One region of the Lentibacillus sp. Marseille-P4043 genome, then DNA from elsewhere that is predicted to be linked to it. Evidence: riboswitches for the same ligand, from Rfam matches in the RefSeq annotation. Region 1 holds a riboswitch; the other holds the start of a gene.

The links. Region 1 has a riboswitch for preQ1 ahead of C8270_RS02890 (QueT transporter family protein). Riboswitches for the same ligand answer to the same signal wherever they lie in the genome.
Region 2: it holds a riboswitch for preQ1, as region 1 does, so the genes downstream of both, queC (7-cyano-7-deazaguanine synthase QueC) here and C8270_RS02890 (QueT transporter family protein) in region 1, are expected to answer to the same signal.

Annotation. Positions count from the first base shown of each region.
Region 1 covers NZ_LT984884.1:538,764-555,538, forward strand. The annotation lists gene C8270_RS02850 (DUF2087 domain-containing protein) at 1-134, shown strand, start outside; gene C8270_RS02855 (MFS transporter) at 208-1,422, shown strand; gene C8270_RS02860 (LysM peptidoglycan-binding domain-containing protein) at 1,500-2,912, opposite strand; partial or broken gene C8270_RS02865 (aldehyde dehydrogenase family protein) at 3,047-4,469, opposite strand; gene C8270_RS02870 (acetolactate synthase large subunit) at 4,566-6,200, opposite strand; gene C8270_RS02875 (CDGSH iron-sulfur domain-containing protein) at 6,421-6,621, shown strand; gene C8270_RS02880 (TerC family protein) at 6,976-7,752, shown strand; gene C8270_RS02885 (lysophospholipid acyltransferase family protein) at 7,870-8,469, opposite strand; PreQ1 riboswitch class I at 8,621-8,665, shown strand; gene C8270_RS02890 (QueT transporter family protein) at 8,674-9,159, shown strand; gene C8270_RS02900 (amidohydrolase) at 9,665-10,858, opposite strand; gene C8270_RS02905 (hypothetical protein) at 11,142-11,543, opposite strand; gene C8270_RS02910 (VOC family protein) at 11,548-12,399, opposite strand; gene C8270_RS02915 (DUF3891 family protein) at 12,580-13,353, shown strand; gene C8270_RS02920 (heme biosynthesis protein HemY) at 13,543-13,839, opposite strand; partial or broken gene C8270_RS02925 (EcsC family protein) at 13,916-14,651, opposite strand; gene C8270_RS02930 (arginase family protein) at 14,720-15,508, opposite strand.
Region 2 covers NZ_LT984884.1:1,790,159-1,806,933, forward strand. The annotation lists gene C8270_RS08740 (TRAP transporter permease) at 1-528, shown strand, start outside; gene C8270_RS08745 (LacI family DNA-binding transcriptional regulator) at 855-1,859, shown strand; gene hxlB (6-phospho-3-hexuloisomerase) at 1,884-2,438, shown strand; gene C8270_RS08755 (bifunctional 4-hydroxy-2-oxoglutarate aldolase/2-dehydro-3-deoxy-phosphogluconate aldolase) at 2,456-3,094, shown strand; gene C8270_RS08760 (TRAP transporter substrate-binding protein) at 3,125-4,144, shown strand; gene C8270_RS08765 (TRAP transporter small permease) at 4,165-4,650, shown strand; gene C8270_RS08770 (TRAP transporter large permease) at 4,650-5,936, shown strand; gene rpiA (ribose-5-phosphate isomerase RpiA) at 5,984-6,688, shown strand; gene C8270_RS08780 (sugar kinase) at 6,681-7,631, shown strand; gene hxlA (3-hexulose-6-phosphate synthase) at 7,647-8,267, shown strand; gene C8270_RS08790 (IS1182 family transposase) at 8,509-10,062, opposite strand; gene C8270_RS08795 (ABC transporter substrate-binding protein) at 10,202-11,200, opposite strand; gene C8270_RS08800 (ABC transporter permease) at 11,237-11,998, opposite strand; gene C8270_RS08805 (ABC transporter ATP-binding protein) at 11,982-12,764, opposite strand; gene C8270_RS08810 (BCCT family transporter) at 12,937-14,424, opposite strand; PreQ1 riboswitch class I at 14,627-14,673, shown strand; gene queC (7-cyano-7-deazaguanine synthase QueC) at 14,763-15,425, shown strand; gene C8270_RS08820 (6-carboxytetrahydropterin synthase) at 15,422-15,859, shown strand; gene queE (7-carboxy-7-deazaguanine synthase QueE) at 15,856-16,578, shown strand; gene C8270_RS08830 (hypothetical protein) at 16,583-16,775, shown strand, end outside.

The sequences.
Region 1 (16,775 bases):
AAGAAATCAATGAACACATAAAACAATTTTATGGCGACTTTGCAACAATTAGACGCGAATTCATCATGTGCCAGTTTATGTCAAGGCAAAATAGTGAGTATGAATTAAACCCAGAAGAACTATGGCTGATCTAGTCAGCCTATTTTTTTTACCAACTAATTAGATACATATTAAATTAGATGGAATTATAACTAGGTGGTGATATAAATGAAAAATTGGCTGGTCTGGAAACAAGAAAAAAACTATCAAAAACTTTTTTGGTCCGGCACTATTAATGGAATAGGAAGTCGCTTTACCCAAGTAGCTATTCTCACATTGCTTTACCAGGTTACTGAATCTGGTATTGCCATCGGACTGCTGTTTGCTACACGAATGGCTCCATTTTTACTTTTAGCACCAATCGGTGGAATGCTAGCCGATCGATTTTCTAAGAAAAAAATACTGATAACAATTGACCTATTACGCACTCCATTTGCGGTATCACCAATCCTTGTGCAAGGATCAGGGGATTTATGGATTGTGTACCTGAGTGCATTTTGTTTAGCTACAGGTGAAGCTATCTATTCCCCTACAAGAATGTCAGCCATTCCAACGCTTGTAAAACAGGATAAATTATTGTATATTAACGCGATTGAACAAATCATGGTTGGCATTGTTCTTGTTGCAGGTTCAAGCACTGGGGGGATCATTTCCTATTTATTCGGTTTGCATCTCCCATTTATACTAGACGGATTATCATACCTTATATCAGCATTATTTATCTTGAACATGACCATCCCAACAATCATGAAAGCGAAAAAGTGTAATCCCGTTTATCATTCTCCATCCGCATGGAAGTTAATTACAGGGTCGTCCATACTGCTTATCTTTATTTTTATTGAAATTACCATGCCTTTAGCCAATGGGGTTGATAATGTTCTTATGAGCGTATATGCACTTGATATTTTTCATAAGGGAGACCTTGGGGTTGGATTGATTTATACAGCGCTAGGGTTAGGTTTCATTATAAGTTCTTTCTTTTCGACTAAATTAAGGCGAAAACTAGTACTGTTAGTTGTGGTCTTTATCGCTCTTGAGGGTAGTGGTCATCTTCTGTTAAGTGTTGTTCCTACTTTTTCGTTTGCTCTTCTGACTGTTTTATTTATCACATTCGCTGGAGGGATCAGCAACATTTGTTCAAGCACACTTATCATGAAAATCGTACCGAAATCAAGGCAAGGGACATTTTTTGGATTGACACAAATGATATCGAACACAGCATTGGGCCTTTCTATGGGTGTGGCCGGATTTTTACTGGAAGTATTTAATCCTAGAACATTAAGTTTTCTTGTAGGCATTACCTATATTGTTTTAACCATTTTATATGCCATTTTATTTGCAAAGGTAAACCTCGTAAACGAGAAAAGGAAATTACAATCGTGAAGCATGGTGAACTATACGCAACATTAAGAAACACCTCTGCACAAATTTGACAGAGGTGTTTTACATGTTCATGGACGCTACAGCTTTCGAACCATAAAGTTATCTGCTAGAACCGCCCAGTTTTGCGGGAATGGATTACCTAACACCCAGAATGCTGCTCCCCTGAGTCCGTACTCTTTAATGGCATTATATTTCTTTTGAACACTTCTGGCATCTTCAAACCATACTTCATGTTCTTGCCCATTTTCGCTTACATAACGAAAGAATGGAGACTGGTAGGTTTGATCGTACTGGATGGCGACACCATGATCCTTCGCTAATTGGACCGCTTCTTTCGGACTAATAGTTTGCGCTATCGTTCCTTCCTGCCAAGGAATTTTCCAATCACGTCCGTATAACGGCATCCCCATCATAATTTTATTACGCGGAATAACAGTAACGGCATAATCTAGCACATCACGTACCTTATTAATTGGCGCAATGGCCCATGGTCTGCCACCAGCCCATCCCCATTCGTAAGTCATAAGTATAACGAAATCAACGATGTTACCTTGAGTGGCATAGTCGTGTGCTTCATATAATAACCCCTCTTGCTCGGCACTTTCTTTAGGAGCAAGAGCTGTCGAAACGATTAACCCTTCAGGATGGAGTCTAGCTACAACACGGCGCAAAAATGCATTATAATTTTCACGGTCCTCCGGATACACATACTCAAAATCAAAGTTCACACCTGTATAACCTTTAGCCCGTATTTTTTCCAACAGATTTGTAATTAGGGTCTCTTGTAGTTCAGGATTCCTTAAAATAGAGGCGGCTAAATCAGAACTGAAACTACCCTCCGTAAAATTTGTCAAAACAAGTAGTGGGGATACATTATTGGCTCTGGCTGCTTCCAAAACTGGAGTCTCCTGCATTTCTGTAATTGTTCCGTCTGTTTGCATACTGTACATAAACGGTGAAAGATAGGTAAAATATCTTCCTAGAGATAACACTTCCCCCCTTCCTTGTTCGTTTAGTTCAGTTGTATAGGCGTTTGTTTCTATTACAGGTCTGTTCCCCATAGGTATTCGTAAAATTTGCCCTGGGTATAGCGTGGTCGGATTTGTAATATTGTTCATTTGGATTATTTGGTTGAGCGTTATACCATACTTTTGAGCAATCGTCCAGGGTGATTCCCCCGGTTGGATAATATGGGAAAAGTAAGGGATCACAAGCATTTGCCCAACATAAAGCTGGGAAGGATTTGTAATATTGTTTGCTGAAGCAAGCTCCTGGAGTGTTACACCATAACGTTGTGCTATTGCCCATAAATTGTCTCCAGGTTGAACGACATATTCACGATAAGGAATTGGAATTACCAACGACTCGCCTACCACGAGAACGTTCGGGTTATCTAATTGATTTACTAATATAATTTGATTTACATCGGCACCATAGCGCTGTGCTATCGTCCATAACATTTCCCCCTGTTGTACCACATGAATTTGCATATTTATTTCCTCCAATTGTAATGTCTATTCCTATGCTATTCATGTGACATCTGTCCTGTTACGCCCTTACTGACTAAGAACGAATTGACTATATAAAAACAGGACCCGCCCCTTTTATAGGGGCGGGTCCTGTTTTATTGATCACCTGTCTTAAAGCTGATAAACTTTTGCTCCATCATTTCTTCCATAGCGTATTTAACACCTTCCCTGCCAACACCACTGTCTTTCCAGCCGCCATAAGGCATGTTGTCAATCCGATATGTTGGAATATCATTCACAATAACACCGCCTGTTTCCAACCGCTCTGCAGCGTAAAATGCCCGTTCAAGGCTTGGTGTCATGACGCCCGAATTCAATCCATACCTTGAATCATTTGCCTCATTAATCGCATCATCTAATGTATCAAATGGGAAAATGCAAACGATTGGCCCAAAAACCTCAAGACGAGATACTTTTGAATTGCGATTTACATTTGTCAGAACAGTTGGTTTCATCACATTTCCTTTTACTTTTCCACCACATTCAATTTTTGCACCTTCCTCAACCGCTTCATCTAGCCAACTTTGCAAGCGTTCTAACGATTTTCTTGAAATAACAGCTGTTATATTTGATTTTTCGTCCAATGGAGAACCAACTACAAGCTGCTTCGTTCGAGTGACAAATCGTTCCAGAAACTCTTCGTATAGTGATTGATGGACATAAATGCGCTGAACCGATATACACACTTGCCCATTGTAAGAAAAAGCACCCATTACACTACGCTCAATAATTTTGTCAATGTCTACTCCTTCATCAACAATAAAAGGAGAGTTTGACCCAAGCTCAAGGGTTAGTTTACGAAATCCTGCTTGTTGCTGAATAATGTGACCAACTTCTACGCTACCTGTAAATGTCACCTTTTTCACATAGGGATGAGTAGTTAACGCTTCACTCAATACATCCCCCTTACCCGGAAACACCATCTGGAAGGCCGGCCTCTTTAAAAATCTCTGCAAGAAACAATGAGCTTAACGGTGTCTGTTCAGCAGGTTTTAGTACAATTGAATTTCCCGCTGCAATCGCCGGACCTACCTTATGTGCAACAAGATTAAAAGGAAAGTTAAATGGAGTAATAGCTGTCACCACACCAATGGGGGTTCGAATTGTAAAGCCAAACCGATTCTCTCCCCCTTCAGCTGCATCCATTGGAATCCGTTCACCATAATTACTCTTCGCCTCTTCTGCCGCAAAGCGATATGTTTGGACAGTACGACTTATTTCTTCACGTGCATTTCGAATTGACTTCGCACCCTCCATCGCAATGATTTTGGCGCATTCATCACTACGTTCTTCCATGATAGTGGCAACATTCGCTAAAATTTTGGCCCGAGCATGTGCTGGATACTTTCTAAATTTCTGGAAGGCGGCATGTGCCTCTACGATAGCCTCTACAGCATCCCCTGGCTCTGCCTGTCCAATTTGAGCAAGTTCATCTTCGGTATGTGGATTCTTTAATGGTTCATACGATTTTGCCTCTCGCCATTTGCCACCAATCCATAATTGCCATTCCTTTGTCATCTTTAGGTTCCTCCTTTGGGGCAGTGCCTGTCACTCCCCGGATTTTGTCGAATGATCTATTGGAATTTGTTAGTTATTGTAGAATTGAACATCTCACTAAAGTTTACAAATATAATCACCAAGTGTTTTTGATAGCTCTACGTTTTCCGAATAATCTACATCAACATCAACAATAACAATGTTGTCACTAGAAAATGCTTCTTCTAACGCTGGTAGTAAGTCATCTGAATGTTTCACCCGGATTCCCTTACATCCAAAGCTTTCAGCAAATGTTAAAAAATTCGGATCTGTAAATTCAATTGCATTTGCTCGATCATACTTGTTCAGCTGCTTCCACTCAATTAACCCATATTTAGCATCATGAAAAATAACAATTACAAAAGCCAGTCCAAGTCGTTTTGCCGTTGCTAATTCAACACCATTCATGAGAAAGCCACCATCACCAGTAACAGCTACAGCAGGCTTATCCGGATTTGCTAACTTTGCAGCTATTGCTCCGGGAACTGCAATTCCCATTGATGCCCAACCATTTGAAATAATGGTGTGGTTCGGCTTTTCCGGTTGATACATACGGGCAACCCACATTTTATGCGCACCAACATCAGAAATGACAATTGCCTCACCCTTCTCAGCTTTCTTCAAATCCGCAATAATTCGCTGTGGTTTAACCGGGCTTCCTGATACCTCATCAGAAGCGTGAAGTTTTTCGACAAGCTGAGACTTTAACTGTTTTACTTCCGGCCAAAGTTCTTTTTTCTCTACATCGGAATGTAAAGCTTTCAATGTCTCTTTCACATCGCCAACCAATTCACTTTCGATTGGGTAATAAGCATCGACCTCGGCTGGTAATGTATCCAAATGAACAATTGGATTCATAGCCTCATCATTCCAATATTTCGGCAAATACTCGACAAAATCATATCCTACAGTAATAATCACATCCGCGCGATCAAATCCACACAACACATAGTCTTTCGCCTGCATTCCTACCGTATACAGTGTTAATGGATGATCAGATGGTAAAACTCCTTTTGCCATAAACGTATTTACAACCGGAATATTTTTAGATTCTGCAAATTCTCGCAGCATTTCTGTTGCACCATCGCGAATAACACCATTTCCTGCTAGAATAATTGGTTTCTTCGCTTTGTTTATAATTTCTGCCGCCTTCTTGACCTCTTCTTCAGCTGGCCGGGATATCGGGATTGGTGTGACTGGTAATACCTCACCCTCTGTATCCGTCATGGCAATATCCTCTGGTAGTTCGATGTGCGTTGCACCAGGTTTATCGAGAACCGCTGTCTTAAATGCTTTGCGAATAATTTCAGGTATCGTATGAGGAACACGAATTTGTTGATTCCATTTTGTAATCTCTTCAAAAACACCAACAATATCAACGGCTTGATGTGATTCCTTATGAATCCGCTCAAGTCCAGCCTGTCCAGTGATTGCCACAACAGGAGCATAATCAAGATAGGCATCCCCGATTCCCGTTAGTAAATTTGTCGCACCAGGACCAAGCGTTGCCAAGCAAACACCTGGCTTTCCTGTCAGGCGACCATACACATCAGCCATGAAAGCAGCCGCTTGTTCATGATGGACAACAATAAACTCAATATTAGAGCCAATCAACGAATCAACGAGATCTGTATTTTCCTCTCCAGGAATACCAAAAATGTAGTTGACATTTTCCTGTTCCAAGCAGCGCACAAACAAATCCGAAGCTTTCATTTGTATGATGCCTCCTCTAATTTTTTGTTTTGTATAGTATTCCATAACACAATGAAATTATGTTTTAGTGAGATATCGCACAAACTTTGTCGATAATAACTCCTTGACAGATGGTGAAATCTACAGACAGAATATAGACAAGGGTTATTTTCCCAAAATTTTAAATTATATTTTGTTTATCATGTTCATGTATTGTTTAAACTATTAGGGAGGTGATAGAATGGCAGATGCAAATATCAAAGTGAACGATAATGGCCCTTATGTTGTAACAGGCTCATTTGAAGTGGTGGATGCGGAAGGAAACACTTTTCAAACAAAAAAGGCGGTTTCATTGTGTCGTTGTGGACATTCCTCCAACAAACCATTTTGTGATGGGACACATAAAAAAGTTGAATTTGAAAGTTCACCGCGAGCTGAATAAGAGGGAAAACAGCAATAAAAGGGTTCTAAGACGTTGATAAACCCGTACTTAAAATCAAGACTAACAACTGATCAATGTACAACTGAAGGTTAGTTATTCGTCTACTAGCGAAAATAGGTTAGCATTGACAGATGATTCATAACGTGGTTAAATGAAAGTAGATTTTCAAAGGGGAGTAGCTTTAACTGTAAAGTCGTCATTACAGAGTGATTACACTCTCGGCTTTACTGGCAACTTACGGCGTTGTTAGCAAGACCTTTGCCAATGTGGTAAAGGTCTTGTATTTTTTAGAGGCTTTTACCACATAACTGGTAAAAGCCTCTATTTTTTTATTCACAGAAGGGAGAAGTCGATGTGGAATCACTTTGGCTTGAGTATGGATGGACATTATTAGTATTAATTGGACTAGAGGGGATCTTGTCTGCTGATAACGCACTTGTTCTGGCGGTAATAGCTAAACACTTGCCAGATGATGAAAAAAAACGTGCTATCAACTACGGTATTATCGGTGCGTTTATTTTCAGATTCGCAGCCCTATTCACGATATCCTTCCTAGTAAATGTATGGCAGGTCCAAGCAATCGGCGCTGCATACCTTATTTACTTAGGTGCAAAGAATGTAATCGGAAAATATTTTGGTTCGGAAAAGGAGAAAAAGGTCCCTGTTGGTAATAGCTTCTGGTCTACCGTAGCTAAAATTGGTGTTGCAGATCTCGCCTTTGCGATTGATTCTATTCTGGCAGCTGTTGCACTAGCCATGGCACTTCCTGAAACCCCAATACCGCAATTCGGCGGAATGGACGGAGGAAAGTTTGCAATTGTAGTCATCGCGGGAATAGCTGGTTTAATATTAATTAAATTCGCTGCCACCTGGTTTGTTACATTGCTTGACAAGCGACCAGGCTTAGAAACAACCGCATATCTGATTGTTGCATGGGTCGGTGTAAAACTTGCTGTTATAACCTTGGCGCATCCGGCAGTCAACTTATTACCTGACGACTTTTCCCATAGTACCGGGTGGAAATTTACCTTCTGGGGAGTCCTTCTTGCCATTGCGGTAATTGGCTGGTTTCTTTCAGGTAAAGGTAGCTCACAGAAAAAAGGAGTGATCAAACACGGCTCCTCTTCCTAAAGATTTAATTTCACAACCATGCTATTGAATCAGTTCCACCCATAAGAAAACCCTGCTGCTTATTAAAATATCCTTAACAAAGGGACATTTCATATTGTGACAGGGTTTTTCCTATACCTATTTCTGATATGTCATTAGCTCTTGTTTCAACTTGTTTAGTGCATCGTTTAAGTCTTCCATCATTATTTCCAGTGCCTCTTTTTTAGGTAGTTCTTTTGATAAATATATCGGCTCGCCATAAATGATACGAGGCTTTTTACGTTTAAACAAATCACTAAAATTATTAGGTCCCACATATGCAACTGGCACAATAGGAGCCTTAGAATGACCGGCGATGGTTACAGCCCCTCGTTTTAAAGGAACTTCGTCACTTGTCCTTGTTCCACTTGGAAATATACCAACAACTTCGCCTTTTGACAGTAGTTTTCGTGGAATTTTAATCGAACTCGGCCCTGGATTTTCACGATCAACGGGGAATGCGTTAAGTTTGTTCATTAACCATTTTAATGCGCCGTTTTGAAACAATTCCTTTTTTGCCATATAATGTATTTTCGTTGGTAATACGGATATGCCAAGCCATAATATATCTACCCAGCCTGTATGTGTACAGGCTATAACATAACCACCTGATTGTGGCAAATTTTCTCTTTTATATATCTTTATGTTTCCAAATAGACTCAATATTATTTTTAAAAGATACGCAGCGAAATAATACATGTTATCTTCAACTCCCCCATCTTAAAGTCTGCTTCCTTTATTTTAACATATGATATTAACACCTGGTACTATACAAAGGAATTTTATTGCGTAAGCCACTTCCCTATTGATTTTACCCGATAAAGTTTTATAATGAAATAGTTGCTTTTTAAGACACGTGGTTCGAGACCATCCCACGTTAAAAAACTAAGGAGAGAATAGAATATGAAAGTAAATACACTTGTCACAAACGGCTTGCTGGCTGCAGTCTATATTGCAGTGTCGTTACTAATCCAGCCTTTTGGATTTACCAATATCCAATTTCGTGTCCCGGAAGTGCTAAATCACCTCGTTGTTTTTAACAAAAAGTACATTTTCGGAATTGTATTAGGCGTCTTTTTATCTAATTTCTTTTTTTCGCCATTAGGTATGTATGATCTTGTTTTTGGGGTATCGCAATCCATTATTTCATTATTAATTACGATTATAATTGCGCGGTATATTAAAAACAAATGGCTTTTAATGATTATCAACACACTTGTCTTCACATTTACCATGTTTATTATTGCCTGGGAATTAAGCCTAGCTTTCGGAGCACCATTTTTATTTACATGGTTAACAACAGCTATCGGTGAATTTGTTGTAATGGCGGTGGGGATGCCAATCATGTATGCCCTTAATAAGCGTGTAAAGTTTGATAAATTAATTTAACTAAACGGACGTAAAAGAGAGTTCACTAGGGAGTGAATTCTCTTTTTATTTCATAACAACGTCACTAAAAAAAGCTTTTTATCCATCCGAATACAAAAATAGAGGATATACGTATGCAAAAACATCCCAAGACAAACAAGTCAAAAAATCCTGGGATGTTTTTGTGTTAAATCTTTTCCTTTAAATATTCAATTTTAGTTTTATGGTTTGATAGCAGAAAAATCAACATGTCGATGAATTTCCGGATAAAACATTTCCGAAAATTCTGCAAAAATGTGTGGATTAATTCTTTGAATAAGTGGTCATGATAGGTGTACTGGGAGTATTCTTCGCGCACCAGTGTCGTGAGAACCATTATAACACTTCCTTTGGGGGATTTTTTATAGAGGAATGACTGAGGTGTTTTTCTATTTCTAATATACTACACCATTTCAACAAAACAAGTGTTCCTATTTATTTTTTTAGAAGCAGCCTTGCACTGCTAAAGCTGCTTCCTTTACATTTTTTAGTTCTGGTCTAACCCAAAATAACTACACACAACTTGTCCAACCGATTTCGCCGCAACAAGGATGGCATCTTCATCAATGTCAAACTTCGGATGATGATTAAAGTATGGATTTTCCACTCCTTTTGGTGTACAGCCAATGTAAAAATAACAGCCAGGGATTTTTTCCAGATAATAAGCAAAATCATCAGACGGTGCCATCTTTGGAAATTCCTTTACTTCTGTTATATCTTTATCATCGATACTTTGTAGGCTTTGTGCAACCATTTCAGTTACTTTAGGATCATTGTACAATGGTGGGTAATCAGCAGTATACGTAAGCTCACATTTCACACCAAATTCTTCTTCAACCCCTTTTACAATTCGTTGAAATTCATCGGCAATGACCTTTTGAATTTTTTCATCCGCATAACGTATATCACCTTCAAGTTCCACACTGTCTTTAATGACGTTGAATGTTCCTTTTCCATCGAACGAACCAACCGTGACAACTCCTGCATCAAACGGATTTAATCGACGGCTAACAATGGTTTGAACGGCTGTAACAAAATGCGCGCCCGCTACAATGGAATCATTCGCTAGGTGTGGAGAAGAACCATGGCCGCCAACACCTTGAATTTTTAATTTAAAATAGGTCCTTCCGTTAAAAGAATAGCCACTATGATAGCCAACAACTCCCGCTTCGCCCAATGGTAATACATGGATACCAAAAATGTTATCAACATCATCCAGACGGCCGGATTCAGCAATACTTTTTGCTCCACCGGGTGGAACCTCTTCTGCATGCTGATGAATAATTTTAATTGTCCCCGGAATCTCATCTTTTAACTGGATAAGACAATCAGCAAGAATTAATAGATAGGCTGTATGTGCATCATGACCGCATGCGTGCATGACACCATCATTTTTTGACTTAAACGCTACATCCGTTTCTTCGGTAATTGGCAGTGCATCGAAATCTGCACGGAGCCCAATTTTTTTACCAGATTTTCCACCATTTATCGTGACAATAATGCCATAACCATTTCCCACATTTCGCTCCATTTCTACATCTTTTCCTTGATAAAAATCGGCTATATATTGGGCTGTCTTTTCTTCTTTAAAGGACAATTCAGGATGTTCATGCAGATACCGGCGAATTTCAATCATTTCATCTTTACGTTCCGCTAGCATTTCTATTAATTTGTTTTTCAAAAAAATACCTCCCCTTTTTACTTTTACCAATAAGATTCATATCCATGAACCGACTGATTAAAATCCTTACATACACGCTAAACCTATGATTTCAATCCACAATTAAATTATACTCTTATGTACTAGTATGAGCAGGAATATCGATCCTACTTATTTACATTCACTTACGATTCTAGGTGCCGCGAGGGCGGAACAAATTCTCCATAATCTAAAAGCGCTTGAAATTCAACCAACAGGGAAAAAATCGGCCATATTTTCAATTAAAATAAAAGGAACCTGCATTTTAGTTTAGCAGGTTCCTTTTTTGATAGGGATACAGAACTCCGCTCTCGTCCGGCGACTTTTCGCTTTCGTCCGGCAACTTTCTGCTTTCGTTCGGCGACTTTCCGCTTTCGTCCGGCGACTTTCCGCTCTCGTCCGGCAACTTTCTGCTTTCGTTCGGCGACTTTTCGCTTTCGTCCGGCGACTTTTCGCTCTCGTCCGGCGACTTTTCGCTCTCGTCCGGCGACTTCCCGCTCTCGTCCGGCGACTTTTCGCTCTCGTCCGGCGACTTTCCACTTTCGTTCGGCGACTTTCCGCTCTCGTCCGGCGACTTTCCGCTCTCGTCCGGCGACTTTCCGCTCTCGTCCGGCGACTTTTCGCTCTCGTTCGGCGACTTTTCGCTCTCGTCCGGCGACTTCCCCACTTTGTCAGTCCATCATCATCCGAATAACATTCCCAGATGGATCCTCTGTAACATAATAATCCTGTTCATTTGTTACATTGGCACCAATCTGCCGCAACCGCTCAACCGCACTTGTTCTAGATTTTTCATTTGGAAAAACAAGTGTAAAATAGTTTAGCCCGACACTATTTTTTGTTGGCATTGGCGCACCAACTCCATTCCAGACGTTTAATCCGATATGATGATGATAGTCCCCAGTTGATGTAAACAGTGCCCCGGGATATGTTGTTACAACGGTAAATCCCAGTCCATTTATATAAAATTCTTCTGTTTTTTGCAAATCGCTAACATGGAGATGGATATGACCCATAACTGTTTGTTCCGGCAATCCGTTCCACTCCTGAGCACTTTCAGCAAGAATACTATCCCCATCAAGTTGTTCAGTCGCCATGGAAACCTCACCATTTTCCCAACTCCATTCAGATGATGGACGATCATGATACACTTCAATGCCATTCCCATCTGGATCAGAAAAATATAGCGCTTCACTCACTAAATGATCTGCTGCGCCTAATTGTACTCTCATTTGAATTATATGCCGTAAAAATGCTGATAGGTCCGCACGCGTTGGTAACAGAATAGCAAAATGGTAGAGTCCAGCCGTTCTCCCTACTTTTGGCACAACATCAGCAGGCCGTTCCAATATTAGTAATGGTGTTTTTCCGTCTGCCGTTAATACTGCCCTTTGTTCCGTTTGTTCAAGCACCTTGAATCCAACAATCGTTTTGTAGAATGTTAATGAACGTTCCAAATCTGTAACATTAATCGAAACTTCCCCAACATATGTTGCTGGATCTTTGAAAAATTGTTTTTCCATGTTTATATTCCCCCTCTATAATCATTGTAAGTATATAAATTACTTTTTTATATTTAATTACTTTATGTAAGTAATTATATTTCTTACACTACCCTTTGTCAATTCTTTGTTACGTGCAGGCTATAACGGAGGATTATTTTTCTGTATACTGAAAATAAATACAGTTGAAAGGATGATCTCATGATTGTACGTGAACATGCCAATGATTTTATTATGATTGAACAAGATAACCATGCACACATTTCTGGTGAACTTATTGCCAACTGGGAAGAATCCTCATTTCCGGGAGCAAAGTTGAGAAAATCTGTTGAATATGCAATTTTTCATCATGACTGTGCATGGAAGCCAATCGATGAACAGCCTTTTTGGAATGATCAAAAACAAGCACCCTACACATTTATTGACTTCCCCGCTCCTGCAAAGCTTGTTTTTTACAAAAATGGCATTGATCAAGTTGAACAAAAGGATTCCTATGCAGGTCTATTATGTAGTGAACATTATAAACGTTTTCTCGCAAATGATATTTCCAAAGCAGGGCAAGCATTTGTAAATCAAGAAAACGAACGGCAGAAACGGATAATTACAAAACTTCCATCCTTTGATAAACAGCTTTTTACTATCCATTATGATCTACTGCAACTATCTGACAACCTGTCCTTATACATATGTCTAAATGAACCCGGTGGCAAAAAGGAAAATGAACACCCCTTTTTCCGTGATGGGATCCCGGTTTCTAAGAAGTTAAATTTCCTTGATCATTCCAAGTTAACTCCTAAATGGAAAGACCCGGATACAATCATATTACCAGGCCTTCCATTTGAAGAGCCCATAACCATCGTGTTAAAGCAAAAACTAGTTGAAAAGGGTGCCATTTATAGTAATGGATTAATACCTAGTTATGTACAAGCAGCCTGCCAGGAAATCAAACTAAACCTTATTTCAGATGAAAAATAAAGAAGAGATCCCACATATGCTAACACACCACTGAATGAAATTAGTTTATATACAAGTAGATTTGAACGGCTTAATATAACATGGAAGCCTTACGATATCATCTGACCAAACAATCGGATTCGCCAAGGCTTTGGGGTTAAAAATTAAGGCGTAGAAAACAGCAACCACTACAAAAGTGGTTGCTGTTTATTAATGATGCATTCCCATGGAAGAATTCGTAATAACCATTTCCTCCTCTGGCACATAAAAATATTGAATCCAGATACCATCTAAATATTCATTGCCCTTTTCTAGGATGATATCAATATCTTTGTCTGTTTTTACAACCTCATCGTTTTCTGTCGGAGTATCCAGTTCAATGTCGTAATGTGCATGATCACCATGAAGGTGTGTCACATATACACGAATCATTTTCCCTTCTGCTTCCTCATTTTCCAACATTTTTTTTAGAACTTTAGCTGCGTTGCGATTTATTTTACATTTCATTTAACTATCTCCCATCCGTTTATTCACTCTATATTTTTTCAGTTTTTCGTATGAATTACAAATTAGACACTCAAAGTTAGTTCCCTAAATAATCCCTTGGGTATTCGTTCAACAGTCTCATTCGATATACATTCATTGCCGTTTCCCCCAGATGATCGAGGAGATTGTAGTTTGCATATGCACCAACTATCGCACCAAGTCCTGGAACTAATTGGAGCATTTTAACAAAATCTATATAATCTCGGTATTCTTGCTGGAACACTCGTCAATCCATATCGACAAGCGTTTCTTTTTCTGCCTCCCAGTTCTCTAGTATGCGAAATGTATCTTTTCGTTTTTCATCATTTGAAAAAGCAAGCTGGAAAACATGAAGAATGAACAAGCGCTCCTCATACCTATTTGCGTCAAACCCATATATACTAGCTACTTCATACAAAAACTTCATTTTAATCGATAGTAACAGCGGGAAATCAGCAAGGCCAAGAAAAATGCCACCCGCTCCTGTCCCTGCTCCTTCTACAACCGCAGTTTTCCGATAGGATGATAGCTTTTCCCGAAGCAGTTCATCTCGATCGTAAAGACTTCATACCCTTAGATTGCCTTTTATTTTGAATAAGGTTTGAACCAAACAGTGTTGCCTTTACCATGTTCTTTATACTTTCCGTTATCACACGATGAACCTTTTCCGGAATCATCCCGTTTATTTTTGTTTGTGCTTTTTTTGACATCCGGTTAAGTAGATTCGACTGCTTTAAGATTTTCCTTTGCCAAGCTTGAATTTCTTCATATACTTTTATTTCATATTCAGGCATTTTTATATCATCCTCTAATTCAAACTGATCTCCTTATTTTATCAGGAAAATCATGGTCTTTCCTTTTTTTAATTGAAGGAGGGGCTAAGTCCAATACATTGTGTTAAATGTTCTATAATTATGCGATTTGCACGTTCATTTTTCTTTACTGCCTCTCTTGTTCGTTTATTGTATTCATTTGTTGGGCTAATTGGATATTCACCACAAATATCAATACCGCTAATATCCTTGTCGGAGATGATCTTTTCAACAATTTCCATAAGCTGATTTAAATTCATTGTTCCATGATCCCATGCTGTAACAGCCTCTTTAAGATCCAATACATCTTTATCAATACTTATATAAACTGTGTCTGTAGCTATTTCTTTCATAATGGATTTAATTGTGTTGGAATAATCTGTGTGAAGGGATTGTTTCGAGTATACGGCCATTTTTTCTTCAGCGAACGAAGGTATTTGCTGTTGCCAATCTTCGTTTACACCGATTATAATTACTTTTTTTAGCATAGGTAACTTTTCTAGTGACTCCCGCACCCATGAACCACAGGCAATCAACGAATCACTTGGGCTGGGAAACATATCAGTATGATGGTCAAATAACACTAGTGAAAATGGCCTTTGTATCTCTGACAATAATAAGTAGGAAACATAATGATAATTACCACTCCCCAGAAATGTTATCTGACTCATTCTTCGTTGTCTAAGCCTTTGATCAATCTGGAATAAGGACTCTTTTTCACAAAACAAATTGGTACTCGGCATCTGTTCAAAATCTAGTGATTCACAATTCTCAGCTTGTAGAAAGGATTGTTTATGATACGTTTGGTCAAAGTTTAGTACGGTAACATTACTATCCATTTTCCTTAAACCCCCATCTAATTACGAATAGAAAGCAACCTAATGTTCTACTATAAATTATAGCACTTCTATATTCTTAATTGTTAGATTTCTGTTCGACATTTAAATGAAAAATAGATCAAGACAAAATAAGACGCCTGTACAATGTACAGGCGTCTTCACGAAATTTGCGGCAAAAGATCATGTGTTCACATTCACATGTATTGCGTATCCTTTGACTTACACAAATCAGCTCATCGCAGAATTAAGTATAGCATTTCCGTAAAAATATGTCACTAACTCAACTTTCGCAGCTTCAAATGGACAAATAAGCCTTGATAAAATGAGGAAGGATGAAGATTCACTGCTTAAGTTGACTTTGGATTAATCGCATTTAAACAAACTTCGACTGCTGGGCTCTTTTTCTATAAGTATGCGCATTTCCCGCCGTCCGGGATCGTTCCGGGTGGATGCTTTCCGCGGGCACGGCCTCAGCCTCCTTGCCCCGGCGAGGGGTATGTCGACGTTGTCCGCAAAGGACGGTTTTAGTCGACCCTCCTTTTCAAACCACTCTGCGGGGTCTTCGGACACGTGCTGGGGCTGCGCTAACTCGCCCCACCGAAAACCATTGTTCCCGCAGGACAAGGAAGGCTACGCCAGCGATACATCGCACGAAGAAAAAGTGCTTTTCTTTTTCGAGGAGTCACCACCCTCCACTCACCCGGACTAGTGAAGCGGTAGAATGTGGCTCGGTAGAACACATACTACTACAGTTAACGGTAGTAAATGTAATACCAGTGAAGGAAATACGCGGAGACTCCTGGGGGAGGAAAGGCCTAGGTGAGACCCCGCAGAGCGACGAGCGAAACATCCACCGAATAAGCTTCGAGTTGCGAGGAGCGCTACTTCATCGAAATTACTTGCAACGCGACGAGCACCATAGCACGAGGAGGCTCAGCAGCCGCCCCCGGAAAGCGTAGTGTATTTCCGGAACGGCGAGGGAGCAATTTCTTAGTTACCTCGCATTTTATATATAAAACACAAATGCTTTCGAGGGGACGAATAATCGCAGTCACAATCTTTTAGAAAATAGTCTTTATGTTTACCAAGGTTGTTAGAAACGCTCCAAGTTTGCCCCAGCTAACTGTTTGATCTTATTTTATTGGTGCGAAAGTTGAGTCACTAATAAAAAATCCGAGAACATGATTCCAAAAATATAACGCCTGTGAATCAGGGACATTATCCCAGATTATGAATAAGATACTGTAAACTCTTCTAAAAAGGAATG
Region 2 (16,775 bases), 1.3 Mb from region 1:
ACATATATTATTACATCTTCTATGGCTGCACCTGCATTAATTCAGTTTGGTGTTGAACCATTTGTTTCGCATATGTTTGTGTTTTATTTTGGCATATTGGCAAACCTAACACCACCAGTTGCACTTGCTGCATTTGCAGGGGCAGGAATTTCCGGGGGTGATCCAAATCGAACGGGATTTATCTCATTAAAACTGGCAGCAGCTGGCATTTTAGTTCCCTACATTTTTGTTTATTCCCCCGAGCTGCTTATGCAAGGAACTAGTGTAGTTGGCATTATATGGGTAGCCATCACTGCCGCTCTAGGAATTATTGCCCTAGGAGCTGGGTTAGAGGGGTATTTAATGGGAACCATGTATTGGCTACTTAGAATTTTATCGATAGGCGGTGCGGTAACGTTAGTCATACCTGGATTGATTACGGACATGTTTGGTATTGGCTTGCTTATTGTCGTAATCATCGTACAGTTGTTTAATAAAAAACGTACGGTACTGGTAGAAGATAATGCGAGTGAATATAAGCTATCGTAATTCCTGAGTTTTTGTGTGTTAATTGGGAAAGAGATCCCACTCTAATGGTGTTCCTCCCAAGCCTTATCTATCTTATTGTTTACTAAATAAGTTTCCATATATAAGCAGTTTTTGATGCCGCCTATCAAATGCTGCTTTTTTATGAGCAAATTTAGTATCTGAGGTCACCGCATCACCCCCCAAACACTCCTCACAAAAAATTCCAGGAAACATTCCTTGTAAAACGCTTTCTTCTGTTTTATACTTTTACTAAATCGATTTACTAAACCGGTTTAGTTTATGAAAATAAATGTATGGATCAATTTTTTGATATAGGAGAAAGACAAATGAAAACGATTACGATTGCGGATGTGGCTGAACATGCCGGTGTTTCAAAAAGTACAGTGTCCCAGTATTTAAATCAACGTTACGATTACATGGGAGAAAAAACAAAGAAACGAATCGAACAAGCGATTGAAGAATTAGAATATAGCCCAAATATTATTGCCAGAAGCTTAAAGCAAAAATCGACGAGGACAATCGGCGTTATTGTGGCGAATATACTTCATGTGTTCTCAACGCAAGTAATACGGGCAATTGAGGACTTTTGTAATGAATCCAATTTCCACGTAATTGTTTGTAACGCTGATGATGATCCTTCTAAAGAAAAGCGGTATATCGATATGTTACGTGCAAAACAGGTGGACGGAATCATTGCTTTTCCAACAGGTGGAAATGTTGCCTTGTACAACGAATTAATAACGGATAATTACCCGGTCGTATTTATGGATCGTATTATTCCAGAAGTCGAGATTCCAACTATTTTGCTTGATAATGAAAAGGCTTCATCGTTGGCAGTAGATCAATTTATAGGAAATGGTTATCGGAAAATCGGGATGGTTTCCCCGCCGATTACTCCGTGGGTAACACCTAGGTTAGAACGAATTGATGGTTTTAAAAAAGCATTACAAGCACATGCCATTCCTTTTCAACCTAGCTATCTAATAAGCGGAAAAATAGGGGAACTTGGAGAAAAGATACATGAAATGCTAACGCAAAGCGATCCTCCAGAAGCACTTGTGGCCCTAAATGATCGTGTGTTATTTGAAATACTAACGTACACGAAAGAGCACCAGATAAACATACCAGAGGACTTAGCCTTAATTGGCATTGATGATGTTTCTTTTGCAGGTTTTTACAATCCAACATTAACAACCATTGCACAGCCGGCATTTCAGATGGGGAAGAAAGCCGCAGCATTGTTACTTAATCGAATAAAGGATAAAAATAGTGTGGATGATCAAAAGGTGTATCGCTTTGAACCAGAATTAATCAAACGCGAATCTTGTTAAAAATAGAGTAAAGGTGGAATTTATATGAAGAACATCATAGATACAGTAGCAAGTGAAGTGACAGGAGTTTTAAAACAAGTGGATGCTGATGAAGCAATTGATCTGGCAAAAAGAATTCAACGTGCTAGGCGGATTTTTGTCGCTGGAACAGGTAGATCAGGGTTAATCGGTAAAGTATTTGCTATGCGACTTATGCATAGTGGATTCCCAATTTACGTTGTTGGCGAAACCATCACACCGAGTATTGAAACTGGTGATTTGCTGTTGGTTATTTCAGGATCAGGAAGTACTGGAACGTTAAAACAATTTGCGATGAAAGCAAAAGAAATTGATGCGGATGTTGCTTTAGTGACAACGAATCCCGATTCTGCGATTGGACAAGTAAGTGATTGCTATGTGCGGATTCCCGCTGCAACAAAAAAACGTCTTGAGACAGAGCCAAAGACGATTCAACCGTTGGGAAGTCAATTTGATCAATCTGCACATTTGCTTTTGGATGCTATTGTTGTTTATCTTTTGCAGCATTCGGAAGGAAATGACAATTCAAGTTTAAATCAAAAACATGCAAATTTAGAATAAACAAGGGGCGGGTTACAATGACAACGATTGAAGTAATTAAGCAAAATAAAATTGTAGCGGTTATTCGTCATGCGAATGAACAAACGATTGTTCCGGTGCTTGAAGCTTTATCTGAAGGTGGCGTGCGGGTGGTTGAAATAACTGCTGAGACGTCAAATGTGGAAAAAGTGATTCGAACAGCAGTCAAGCATGGACCAGGTGATGTTTGTATTGGTGCAGGTACGGTACTGGATCCAGAAACAGCTAGAACAGTGATGCTGGCTGGTGCAACGTTTATTGTATCGCCAACATTAAATACAGACACATTGACCTTAACGAACCGCTACGACGTATTAAACATTCCTGGTGTTTTTTCACCAACGGAAATTGTGACGGCATATGAGCATGGGGCAAAAATGGTTAAAGTTTTCCCGGCAAATGCATTAGGGCCGAATTATATTAAAAATATTTTAGGACCGCTTCAACAAGTGCAAGCGATGGTAACTGGCGGAATCAATTTAGAAAATATGAATGACTACCTGAAAAATGGCAGTGTCGCAGTTGGAATTGGCAGTAGCCTTGTAAATGTAAACAAGCTCAAGACAGATGAAGATTACCGACTATTAACTGTTAAGGCACAAGAATATGTAGCCAAACTCAGCGAACTCAAAGCATAGTTTATTGCTGAAGAAGGGAGATTTATAATAATGGGGAAAATTAAATGCGCTTTCATTCTGTTGGTATTGGCATCTGTTGCTGTTATGACATCTTGTTCACAACAAGTCGATCCGGATGGGGATGGCAAGATTAAAATAATTGCTGCACATAACCAAACATCACCTGATAGTCCTTACCAAGCGGGGATGCTGAAATTTAAAGAGGTTGCGGAAGAAGAATCGAATGGATCAATTGAAGTCGAAGTTCATGCAGGTACGATCGGTACGGAAGAATCAGAGCTAGTGGAAAAACTTCAATTGGGTGCTGCCGATGTTGTTTTGGTATCACCAGGATTTATGACACAAACAGGGATAAGAGAAGTTGATTTATTTTCAGCCCCCTACCTCTTTGACAGTTATGATCATTGGTTACGCGTTGTTGATGGAAAAGTAGGGAAGGAAATGGGCACCGTTATAAATCAGAAGTCGGATAATTCTTTTAAACTATTGGGATATTGGACGGCTGGTGTTAGACATTTTTATGGAAAAAAACCACTTGAATCGATTGATGATTTAAAAGGGATATCTATTCGCACGCAAACATCTGGGGTAATAGGAGATTTTTGGGAAGCAACTGGAGCTATTCCATCCTCGATTTCATGGGGAGAACTTTATCAAGGATTACAGCAGGATGTTGTCGACTCATCAGAAAACGCTTACCCATTTTTTGTTCAGCAAGCACACCATACGACACCAAATGGAAAATATATTACGGAAACGGCACACGACTTTACAACTCGGTTTCTGTTAATAAATGGAAAGAAATTTGATAAGTATTCTAAGAAACATCAAGAGATTATTTTAGATGCAGCTGAGGAATCGGTCAAAGCAGAACGAGAAGCAACAAATAAACAAGAAGTGGAATATAAAGAAAAGGCAATTGAAGAGGGGGCCATCGTGAATGAGATTGATAGACAACCATTCATTGACATCGCCAAACCAATTCAAGATGACTTTGCAAAAGAAATTGGTGTAGAAGGAATGCTTGAAGATATCAGGGAACTAAAGTAACTAGGGAGGTTTAAGCCATCATGAAGCGTTTTGTAAACGCACTTGAAAAAGTGCAAATCACTGTGGGTTTATTGTTTTTATGCCTTTTCTTTTTGGTGATTCTATTGCAAATAGTAACAAGATATATGGGAATCTCGGTTATCTGGACAGAAGAAGTGGCAAATTATTCATTTATATGGGCTGTCTTTATGGGCGCCGCTGTTATGGTCAACCGTAGAGAACATTTTAATTTTGATTTATTACAAAGGAAATTAAAAGGAAAAGGGAAGGTATCGTTAAATATCTTCAATGACATCGTGCTTATTCTATTTAATATTGTTATTTTTCTATTAGGTATTCAAATTGTTAACGAATTCTGGAACTATACGTGGGCAACTATTCCGGAAATGAAGATGGGATATATCTGGATTGCAATCCCAATTATGGCGATAACGATGATTATTTATTCGGCAGCACATTTAATGCAGCACGTGAAGATGGTCACCGATAAGGAGGTAAGGGGCTAATGGGTTTTCTATTAATAGGACTATTCATCGTTTTAATGTTGATTGGTGTTCCCATTGCATTTGTAATTGGAATTGTTGCTTTAATAGGTATTTTTGGTATCCCGTACACACCAGAAGCAACCGTTGCAATGAAGATGGTAAACGGACTAGATTCGTTTGTGCTTTTGGCTGTACCGTTGTTCATTTTAGCTGCTAATTTGATGAACTCAGGGAAAATTTCTGAGAAGTTAATTGATCTTGCCTTGGCAATTGTTGGTCCGATCCGCGGTGGGTTAGCGCATGCAAATATTCTTGTATCGATGATGTTTGCAGGAGTGTCGGGAGCTTCGCAGGCCGATGCGGCAGGTGTTGGAAAAATTCTTATACCGAGCATGGTGAAAAAAGGATATGACAAAGAGACTGCTGTCGCCGTTACAGCTGCATCGTCAACAATTGGCGTTGTCATTCCACCTAGTATTCCGATGATTATCTTTGCTGGATTGACGAATGCCTCCATCGGTGCATTATTTCTTGGCGGAATTATCCCAGGCATTTTAATTGGGGTTGGGATGATGGTTTTCGTATATATTATTGCGGTGAAGCGAAATTATCCAAAAGCAGCTAGACCGGAATTTAAAAAATTTGCCAAGTTGTTTGTGGAATCGATTCCAGCTTTATTAACACCAATTATTATTATTGGCGGTATCATTTCCGGATTTTTTACAGCGACAGAGGCTGCAGCGGTAGCATCGTTGTATACGTTTTTGATTAGTATGTTCTACTATAAAACATTGAAAGTGAAAGATTTACCGAAAATATTGATGGACACGCTGGCTTTAAGTTCGCTTTCCTTGTTTGCGCTCGCAACAGCAAGTGCATTGGGTGAATTAATGAGCTATTATCAGCTTGGAACGATTGCACAAGAATTTTTTGCTAATCACGTTGGTGCAGAATGGTTATTCCTTGTTATTTTGATTGCATTCTTCCTTTTTGTTGGAACATTTATGGATGCGATTCCAGCGATGATTTTATTTGTACCAATTATTTTGCCAACTGCATTGGAATTTGGCATTGATCCGATCCATCTTGGTCTAGTTGTAGTTATGACATTAGCTATCGGACTTGCAACACCACCATATGGGTTAGTGTTATTACTATCAGCTAAAATTGGAAATCTATCAATTGAAAGATCCTTTAAAGCAGTGCTGCCATATCTTGCTATTATTTTGGTAGTATTGGTGTTTATAACATTTCTACCGGATCTTGCCTTTTCAATACCAAGATGGATTAATCCTGATTTGTTTTAGACCTGGTACTTCGTTAAGCTGATAAGAATAAGGAGTGAATTGCTGTTTTGTTAAATAAGGACAATGACAAACAATTAGCTGGTAAAGAAGCAGTAAAATTAGTAAAGGATGGCATGACAATTGGGTTGGGATCTGGTTCGACGGTAAATTGGCTGCTTCAGGCGTTAGGCGAGCGTGTACAGGCTGGTTTACAAATTAAAGGGATTCCGTCGTCACGGAAAACAGAGCGGTTAGCAAAAGAACATGGAATCCCATTAACCGACCTTTCTGAAACAACTCAAATTGACATAGCAATTGATGGTGCAGATGAAATAAGTCCTGATCTAACCCTTCTCAAAGGTGGAGGAGGATCACTAGTTAGGGAAAAAATTGTGGATGTGGCAGCTAACGAATTAATTATTATTGCTGACGGTTCAAAAGTTGTCTCCCAACTAGGGGAATTTCCCTTGCCGGTGGAAGTATTACCTTTTGGCTGGGAAGTAACGGAGGCAAACATTGCTGCATTGGACTGTACACCTACCTTACGAAAAGAAAAAAACAGTCCATTTATTTCGGACAATGGCAATTATATTCTTGATTGTAAATTTCCTTCTATTAAACAGCCAAGAGAACTTCATGAACAATTAAAGTTGATCGTTGGGGTTGTTGAAACAGGGTTATTTTGTGACATGACAGAAAAAGTAATTGTAGTAAAAAATGGACAAATCGAATGGTTAACGAAAAAAGATGCTCGGGGGAATAAAAATGAATGACGTAATTACGATTGGGGAAGCGATGATTGCATTTGATCCTGGTTCAACAGGTCCGATGAAATTTGTCAATACATTTGAAAAGAAAATTGGCGGGGCGGAATTAAATCTAGCTATTGGTTGTGCCCGACTTGGCTTAAAAGCTGGTTACATTAGCAAACTGGGAAATGATGAGTTTGGTAAGTATATCCAAACATTTGCCCGTGGGGAAGGGATCGATGTTTCACAGGTTGATCTTGTTGATGGGTACCCTACATCACTAAACTTTAAGGAAATAATGGAGGATGGAAGTGTTCGAACTTTTTATTATCGTGATAAGTCGCCAACACTAACCATGACTCCGAATGATTTAGATGAGACTTATTTCCAACAGGCAAAAATTCTGCATATCACTGGAATATTTCCAGCAATTGATGAGCAGAATATTGCCATTATGAACCGGTCGATTGAACTGGCAAAAAAACACGGGTTGAAAATATCTTTTGATCCAAATATCCGTTTACGCATGTGGAGCAAGGAAAAAGCGCGTGACGTATTATCGGATATTTTGCCTCAAGTCGATATCCTGCTTGCTGGGGATGAAGAAATGGAGATCATTATTGGCGAAAGTGAGCCAGAAGCAATTATTGAGAAAGCAAAGGAACTCGGTATCTCATTCATTGCGGTAAAACAGGGTGAGACAGGATCTGTTGGGTATTATAATGGAGAAATCGTGACAGCGCCAGCAGTCAAAGCGACTAAAGTGGTTGATACGGTTGGTGCAGGGGATGGATTTAATGCAGGAATTTTGTATGGTATTTTACAAGGTTGGCCATTAGCGAAAACAATGCACGTTGCCAATACGATAGGTTCGATGGTTGTAGGCGTAAAGGGTGATAATGAAGGTTTACCATATTATGAAGATGTTCAAGAAAAACTTGGGGAAAAAGAGCGGATTGAACGATAAATAGGGGGTGTTACCGTGGAATTACAATTAGCGTTAGATCGTTTAACAAGAGATGAATGCATACAAATCGTGAAGGAAACAGAACACGCGATTGATCGGATTGAAGTAGGTACTGGAGTAATTAAAGAATACGGAATGGCGATTGTTCGGGAAATGAAGGAGCTTTTCCCAAACAAGAAAATTGTCGCTGATATGAAAACTTGTGATGCGGGTAAACATGAAGCGCGCCAAGCATTTACAGGTGGGGCAGATATCACAACGGTAATGGCGTTTTCTTCGGATTTGACAATTAAAGATACACTTGATATTGCCAAACAAACAGGTAACCAAGTGATGATTGACTTATTAGAGGTACATGACAAAGAGCGAATCAAAGAATTACTAGATCTTGGAGTGGAGTCTGTAAGCCTTCATGTTGGGAAAGATAAACAAACAGAAGGAAACTTCAATACGGACCTATTTTCACTGGTGAAAGGGTTGGACGTTGACGTAACAGTTGCCGGAGGAATTAATTTGAACACGTTACCTGTGATTATTCTGGAAAAGCCTGATACTATCATTGTCGGAAGTGCAATAACAAAAGCAGAAAATCCTGGTGAAGTAGCAAGTGAAATGCGGAAATTAGTTCAAATGTGAGAACGGGACATAGGGACAGGTTGCTTGTCCCACCATTTATTTACAAAAAACGTAATGTATATGGAAAAATCTCTGCAGTGAGGTATGGGTTATTATCAAGTGTTTAAGATAGAACAAAGCACCATAGAGGGTGACGCCTCTACGGTGCTTTTATTTCTATCGTCCTTCACACACAATTGGGACAAGAAACCTGTCCGAGGCCACTGAAATAGTACCCTTTTTATAACGCACATTTCGGGATCTAAGCAGATTTTTTTTGATTTTCTCTATTTTTGTCGGTCCATTTCAAGATAATGGTAATAAAAATAGAATTAGACCCGTTTTTAGAGGATAGTATCTTCGCTATCCTCTTTAAATTAACTGCTAATGCAGTTAATTTTGCTTGTAATTCCATGCTTCTTAGACCGTACCCCCTGGCACGATCTAATCCGTGGAAATTCTTCATCTCACCATTTTTCCATTCTTGGCAAGACCTGTTCCGATATTTTTCTTTAAATTCATCCGTCTTTTGCTCTTGGCTGTATTCGTAAAATTCAGGGGTGTTTATCCCTATCTCTAAAATTCTACCAACAGTTTTACCCGAGAAGCATTGCTCCCTTAACGGACAATTTCTACAGGTTTCTCTATCAAAATAATATCGATAGGTTTCCTTTCCATCCTTTCTCTTTTTGTAGACTTTTCTCTCTGTTTTATTCCCCTGAGCACAGAACCATTCATCCGAATCTTTATTGTAACTGTATAATTCCTCATCAATTTTATAAGCCATCTCACTTACTGGTATGTATGGTTTCGCCCCAACTTCTTTTATTTTATCAAGGATTGGCTTTTTAAAATATGCTTTGTCACCGTAGACCTCATCTATAACTATTCCGCTTTTTCGTGTTTGTTCTAGTAACTCATTAAACATCGTTCCGTCAACATAGGCACCATCACGAACATTAACTGCCGTAATGATTCTGTCTTCTGTTGTAATCATAAATTCTGTTTTGTAGCCAAAGAAATGGGATGTTTTACTTTTGTGACCAACTCTTGCATCTTGGTCTACTAGTGAACGAACGCCTTTTTGTTCCAAAAATTTAGGGTCCTTCAGAATTTCCTTCGCCATGTTTAGCACTTCTTTTGTTTCTGGTGCACTTTCCACATCTACTGTTTTTTCTACATTCGCGATGGTTTCTTCAAGGTAGGATTTCATTGTTTTCTTGGCTTCTTTATGATCCTCTATTTCTTTATAGTCTGGTATTTCTTGATTTATCTTTTCAGGTACCTCACCGTTTTCTTTCTCAACGATTTTAAATAGCTTTTTTGCGAGATGCTTCATCACTCTTTCTACAGTACACTTAAAGGTGTTCGCTTCCGAGTGTGTTGTATCGATGCTTAATCCGGATCCTCCTAAAATGCCTTTTTCAACACTTTGTCCGATGCTTTCTGTGATGATATCATCGACCGTAAAATTCCCCTCTAATTTCTCTTTGCGGAATTTCGTCAAAAGGCTTGGATGTGGTAAGTCATCTTCTGGGTTAATGCCTAGAAAATACATGTGGGCAAGGTTCAGTGAAGCCTCTTCTATAATTCGCACATCCGATAAATCATAAAGGTATTGTAGTACTAAAAGTTTTACCATGAACTCTGGCTCTTTCGCTGGTCTACCATAATGTTTACAATAGGTTTTTTCGAGTAGTTCGTTGATAAAGCTAAAATCTACCTCATCGCGAAGTATTTTAAGTATATGATTTTCAGGAATTTTACTGTATAATACGGAATAGATGCTTAATTGCATATCTTTGTCTTTAAGCATGAAAATACCCCCAGTTTGGTTGATGGTTTCTTTGCAGTTCTATTATACCAAATTTTAGGGGTGTTTTTTTAGCTTTTATTAAATTATCGAATTTTCAGAGTGACTTTTTCAGTGGCCTCAACCTGTCCCCGCGTCCCAATCACTCTACAAAACTTGTATTCACAAATCCTGTGAAATCTGGCTTCTCCTTCAAAAACTTCAAATCATAGGAGGAGTTACCGAATTGTTGGATTACCTCTGGGTCCATATCGTAAACAAAATTGGTTCGCTTCCAGGCATTTTCCATTACATCATGCTCTATTTCCTGTCCAGTAATATCTGCAATTCCATTTATTGTGATCGTGATTGCTTCATCGGGATTTTCGTTTATATATTCAACTGCCTCTTTGTGGGCATCAATCAGTTTGGTTACAAGCTTCTGGTCATCTTCAGCCAATTCTGATGTGGTGACAAATACGGCAGCTGGCAGGTTTTTACCAAAAGAGATTTCATCTGAATCGACAACAACATTTGCATCTGCTTTTGCTTCCAAAACAGATCCCCATGGTTCTGGTGCTGTGGCAACGTCGACATTGCCACTTTCGAACATGGATTGATATTGTGCTGGCTTGCCTGTTACGTGTTTCATGCTTCCGCCAACACGGTCAGATGTAATCCCTCTTTCCTTCATGTATGTTTCAAACTGAACATCGTGTGTACAGCCAACTCGCGGGGAAATGAAGGTTTTTCCTTCGATATCTTTGACAGATTTTACGCCACTATCTTTACGTGAAACAATCACTGTTCCGCCAGTTGAAGATGCTGCTATTACTTGAACATCAACACCAGAAATGAAGTTATTCATCGCTGGACCCGGACCAACAAGCCCACCTTGGATTTCCCCTGTTGCCAAAGCTTTCATAAAAGTAGATCCATCTGGGAATGTACGATATTCCACATCGACATCTTCACCTAGATGTTTTTCATACATTTCTTTTTCTTTTGCTACCATTGCTGGTGCGTGATTAAGGTTTGGAAAATAACCGATAACGATTTTTTCCTTTTTGCTTCCGTCATCAGATGATGCTTGCGAATCATTGCCACATGCACCTAGAATGAGTAAAAAACTCATGAACAGAAAAACAATGCTTTTTTTCAAGATGATTACTCCTTTCTTTTTGAGAACAGCCTTTTATTATGCTGCTTCTTCCAATCCCCAGCGTTTTAGTACTTTATTTTCAATTCGTTGAAAAACAAATTGATCGACAACGGAGCCGATGACACCGATGATAATGATTATCCCAATTACGAGACTCATATTGTTAAAGTCGGATGCATAGCTGAGTGTGTATCCTAGTCCTGGGCCTGTGCTTAGTAATTCCGCGGCCATTAGTGCTCGCCAGCTAAATGCCCATGCTAGTCTCACACCTGTCACCGCATGTGGGATAGCTGCCGGGATGACAACTTTAAAAAATAAATCCATTCCCCTTGATCCCATTGTTCGTGCTGCTTTTAAATAAATTGGTGCGACATTTTTGATGCCAATCCGCATATTCATCGTCATGACAAACGTACCGCCAATAATGACGACAAAAATGATCGCTGTTTCGCCAAATCCAAACCAGATAATAGCAAGCGGCACCCAAACAATACTCGGAACACTTTGCAATGCTAGAATCATCGTCCCTAGCGTTTCGTCGGCTGTTTTAACTTTGGCAAGCAAAACGCCAAGGATAGTGCCAATCACTAATGAGATAGCAAGGCCGATAAGTAAATGACGGAAACTTGCTAGAATATCATACACAAGTGTCATGTCTCGGAGCCCATCATAAATGGATTCGGCAACAGATAATGGACTTGGTATCATCGATTCAGGCCAGAAACCGATTAGCACGACACCTTGCCAGATCAGGATGAGCGAAACGAAAAACAGTATACGTTTAATTGCTACCGGCATGTTGCAACTCCTCTTTCATCACGTTGTCTATTTCGGTTTTTAAAATAGCCATTACATCCTCTTCTAAATTAGCTATCTCTTTTTGTGGACGTGGCCGTTGTAAATCAACCTTGAAATCAGAAATGATGGTTCCCGGTCTTGCGCCCATAACAATGACACGATCCGATAGTTTGATAGCTTCACGAATGCTGTGTGTGACAAAAACAATTGTCTTTCTGTTAGCAAGCCAGATTTTTTCCAGTTCTTCTTGTAATACGTTTCTTGTCTGTTCATCCAGTGCACCGAATGGTTCATCCATTAACAGAAGCTTGGAATCCATCGCAAGTGCTCTAGCAATCGAGACACGCTGCTGCATCCCACCGGAAAGCTCGTGTGGATAATGGTCGGCAAACTGGCTGAGGTGGACCATTTTCAAAAAATGTGTGGCGGTGTCTGCTTGTTCTTTTTTCCCCATTCTTTTTCTGAGTGGAAACATCACATTTTCTTTGACCGACATCCAAGGAAAAAGCGCTGCCTCCTGGAAAACCATGCTTTTGTCTGGTCCTGGATCTTTTATTTCACTGTTGTCCAGAAGTACCGTGCCAGCAGTTGGTTTGGTCAGCCCAGCCGTAATCGAAAGAAGCGTTGATTTGCCGCAGCCAGAAGGTCCTAATAGGGAAACAAATTCTCCTTCTTCAATGGATAGATTAATATCATTTAATACCAATAACGGCTGCTCAGTTCCACGCTGAAATGATTTGGATATGTCATTTATTTTTAAAAACATAGCGATCACCTCCGTTTAATCCCTATAATTCCTATTAGTTTTATATGAATTATAGGTATTGTACCATGGTTATCTGTCTTTTCCAATAGGCGAATGACGGATAGCGAAGCGTAAATGGGATAAAAAAATCCTGGAAAGACCGGTATCTTTCCAGGTAGTTCTCTTTCATTATTTATTCTTTTTCTTCATTTTTCACTTCATTATTCAGTGCTTTAAATAATGCGATTACCATCAAAATCATCACAAAGGAAAACGGCAGTGCAGCAATAATAATGGTATTCTGAATCGCAGTTAATCCACCGACATACAGCAAAATAAGTGCAACAGCAGATTGAGCGATACCCCAGATAACTTTTACCTTATTCGGCGGTATGAGGGAACCATTTGTTGACTGCATACCCAGTACGAATGTTGCTGAATCTGCAGAGGTAATAAAGAATGATGCAATGAGCAATATTGCAATGACAGATAGGATGAGCGGTATTGGCAACTGATCAAACATGTTAAATAACACGAGCTCTGTTGAATATTGCGTCAAATCAACACCACTGTTCTGCACATTTCCTGCTGTCGTACCGAACACTGCATACCAGATCGAGATAAAAAAGGTCGGTACAACCATCACGCCGATTAGAAATTGACGGATCGTACGTCCACGTGATACACGAGCGATAAACATCCCGACAAATGGTGCCCAGGATATCCACCATGCCCAAAAGAAAATGGTCCAGCCGTCAAGCCATTCCCGATTATCACCTTCAAGGGGAGCAGATTGAAAACTCATTTCCACAATATGCTGCATATACCAACCGAATGTCTCGGTAAACATGTTTAAAATCAACAATGTTGGTCCAACGATCAACACGACAATTAGCAGTAATACAGCAAGTACCATGTTGGTATTGGATAAATATTTAATCCCTTTACTCAAACCGGTCCATGCTGAGATAAGAAATAAAATGGTGACGACAGCTATAATCAAAAATTGGGATGTAAACCCAATATCGACACCGAATAAATGGGAAAGCCCACCGTTAATTTGCACAGCACCGAAGCCAAGCGATGTGGCGACTCCGAAGACCGTGGCAAAAACAGCAAGTACATCAATCAAAATACCAAGTGGACCATTCATTTTGTTGCCGAACAATGGCTTCAATGTTGCGGAAATTAAACCAGGTTCTCCTTTGCGAAATTGAAAAAATGCCAAGGCCAAAGCAATAATGCCATACATCGCCCAAACATGAACACCCCAGTGTAGATAGGAGTATGCGAGTCCTTGCTTGAATGCAGCTTCCGAACCAACTTCCGCTGAAGGAGAGTCAACAGCATAGTTGAATAGTGGTTCAGCGGCTCCGTAAAAAACTAAACCGATTCCCATTCCTGCTGAGAACAACATAGCTATCCATGTTGGCGTAGAGAAATCCGGCTTTTCATTGTCCTTTCCGAGACGAATTTTTCCATATGGACTAATTGAAATGATAACAGATAGGATAACCAAAGCGGACATGAGCAGTAAGTAATACCACCCAAATGATGTAGAAACGAATGCTTTTATGTTACCAGATATCGTTTCGAATTGTTCTGGAAACGTTGCACCGAAGATAACCGTTAATACAACTAAAAGTAATGTGATATAAAAAACTCTTGAAACTTTCTTCATGAAGCCCCCTTGAATATTTTGACATTATGAAATTAACATTACCAAACCTCAACATGCAATGCAATTTTCAGAAATGCGTTTATCTTAAATGTTTATATATATGTTGGTGCTGTTATGCTAGGAAATCCCAGAAATAGCCATGACAGGTGACCGAAAACGTGATAAAGTAGAAACATAACAAAAAAAGAAATCTGCATATGTTGCAGGAGAGGTTCGAAATTCCATCCCTCGATAAAAAACTAAGGAGTCGAAAACAACACGCTGCTTAGTGTTGTTTTTTTGATGGAAAAATTGTTGAAGCTCTTCTTTTTGAGATGCAAAAGAGAGGGGAAATGAAAATGAATAATAATAAGGCAGTTGTGGTGTTTAGCGGTGGGCAAGATAGTACGACATGCTTGTTCTGGGCTAAGGAAAAGTTTGAACATGTGGAGGCTGTTACATTTCAATATGGACAGCGGCATATTGAAGAATTGGAGTGTGCTAAGGAAATTTGCCAAACGCTAGAAGTGCCACACCATGAATTGGATATGTCACTATTAAATCAATTAGCGCCGAATGCACTGACAAGGAATGATATTGCAATTACTGAAGGGGAAGGCTTGCCATCAACGTTTGTGCCGGGCAGAAATTTACTGTTCTTTTCTTTTGCGGCCGTTTTAGCTAAACAAATCGGCGCCAAACATATTATTACAGGGGTGAGCGAAACTGACTTCAGTGGTTACCCAGATTGCCGTGATGGCTTTGTGAAGTCATTGAATGTGACCTTGAATTTAGCAATGGATGATCAATTTGTGATACACACGCCGTTGATGTGGCGGGACAAATCAGAAGTGTGGGAATTAAGTGATGACCTAGGCGCCTTTGAATTTGTCAAAGAGCATACACTGACTTGTTACAACGGTGTGAAGGGAAGCGGCTGTGGAGAATGCCCGTCATGTAAGTTACGCCAACGAGGACTTGAGCAATATGAAAATAGACGGGAAGGGGAGATTGCCAAATGATGCAGCAAATTTATCCCGTTCCAAACCATGATTATTCGTATGAATTAAATAAGGACTTTCACTTTGCAGCGGCACATTATATACCAAGTGCAGATGCTGGCAAATGTCAGCATACACATGGGCATACGTATTTTGCCAATATCACAATTGGCGGCGATAAGCTAGATGATTTAGGTTTTTTGGTAAATTTTAAACAGATCAAAAACATCATTCACAAACGGTTTGACCATGGAACATTGAATGATGATCCTGCTTTTTCTAACGAGCAGCCGGAAAAATTTCCAACGACGGAGATTGTCGCTCAAACGATTTATGACATCATCGAAGACCATTTGAAAACATTGCCTAATCGGCCAGTATGCTTACAAGTTTTTCTACGTGAAACACCAACAAGCTACTGCATCTACCGTCCAAAGGGGGATGATGTTAAATGAAGCTGCCAGTACTAGAAATATTCGGGCCGACAATTCAGGGAGAGGGAATGGTAATCGGGCAAAAAACAATGTTTGTCCGGACCGCGGGCTGCGACTATTCTTGCTCCTGGTGTGATTCTAAGTTCACGTGGGATGGATCAGAAAAGGAAAACATCCAAATGATGGAGCCGGAAGATATTTGGGAGGCATTACAGGAACAAGCAGGCGGACGTTTTGGCCATGTAACCATTTCTGGTGGGAATCCCGCATTGCTTGCAGGGTTAGATAAACTTGTTGATCTGCTTCATGACCAGCAAATAAAAATCGCACTTGAGACACAAGGAAGCAAGTGGCAGCCATGGTTCGTAAAGATTGATGAGCTGACCCTTTCGCCAAAACCACCAAGTTCTGGAATGCGGACAAATTTTGACATACTTGATTCCATTATTGATTCTTTAACATTGCATCAGCAGGGATCATTCAGTTTAAAAGTTGTTATTTTTGATCAAGCAGATTTAGACTATGCAACTAGGCTTCATCAAAGCTATCCAGATGTTCCAATATTTTTGCAAGTAGGAAATGATGACACCGCAAACGCTGACGATGGGAAGTTGCTTGAGCATTTGCTGCACCGGTATGAATGGTTGATTGAATTGGTAATGAATAGCGACGTGCTGAAAGATGTACGCGTTTTGCCACAACTGCATACGTATTTGTGGGGGAATATGCGGGGAGTTTGATTGGGTGGTAAGCACGCGCGGCGGTGGTCGGTATCGGCGCGAGAGCAGAAACATCGGCGCGAGCGCGGAAACATCAGCCCGAGAGCAGGAACATCGGCGCGAGAGCAGAAACATCGGCGCGAGAGCAGAAACATCGGCGCGAGCGCGGAAACATCAGCCCGAGAGCAGGAACATCGGCGCGAGAGCAGAAACATCAG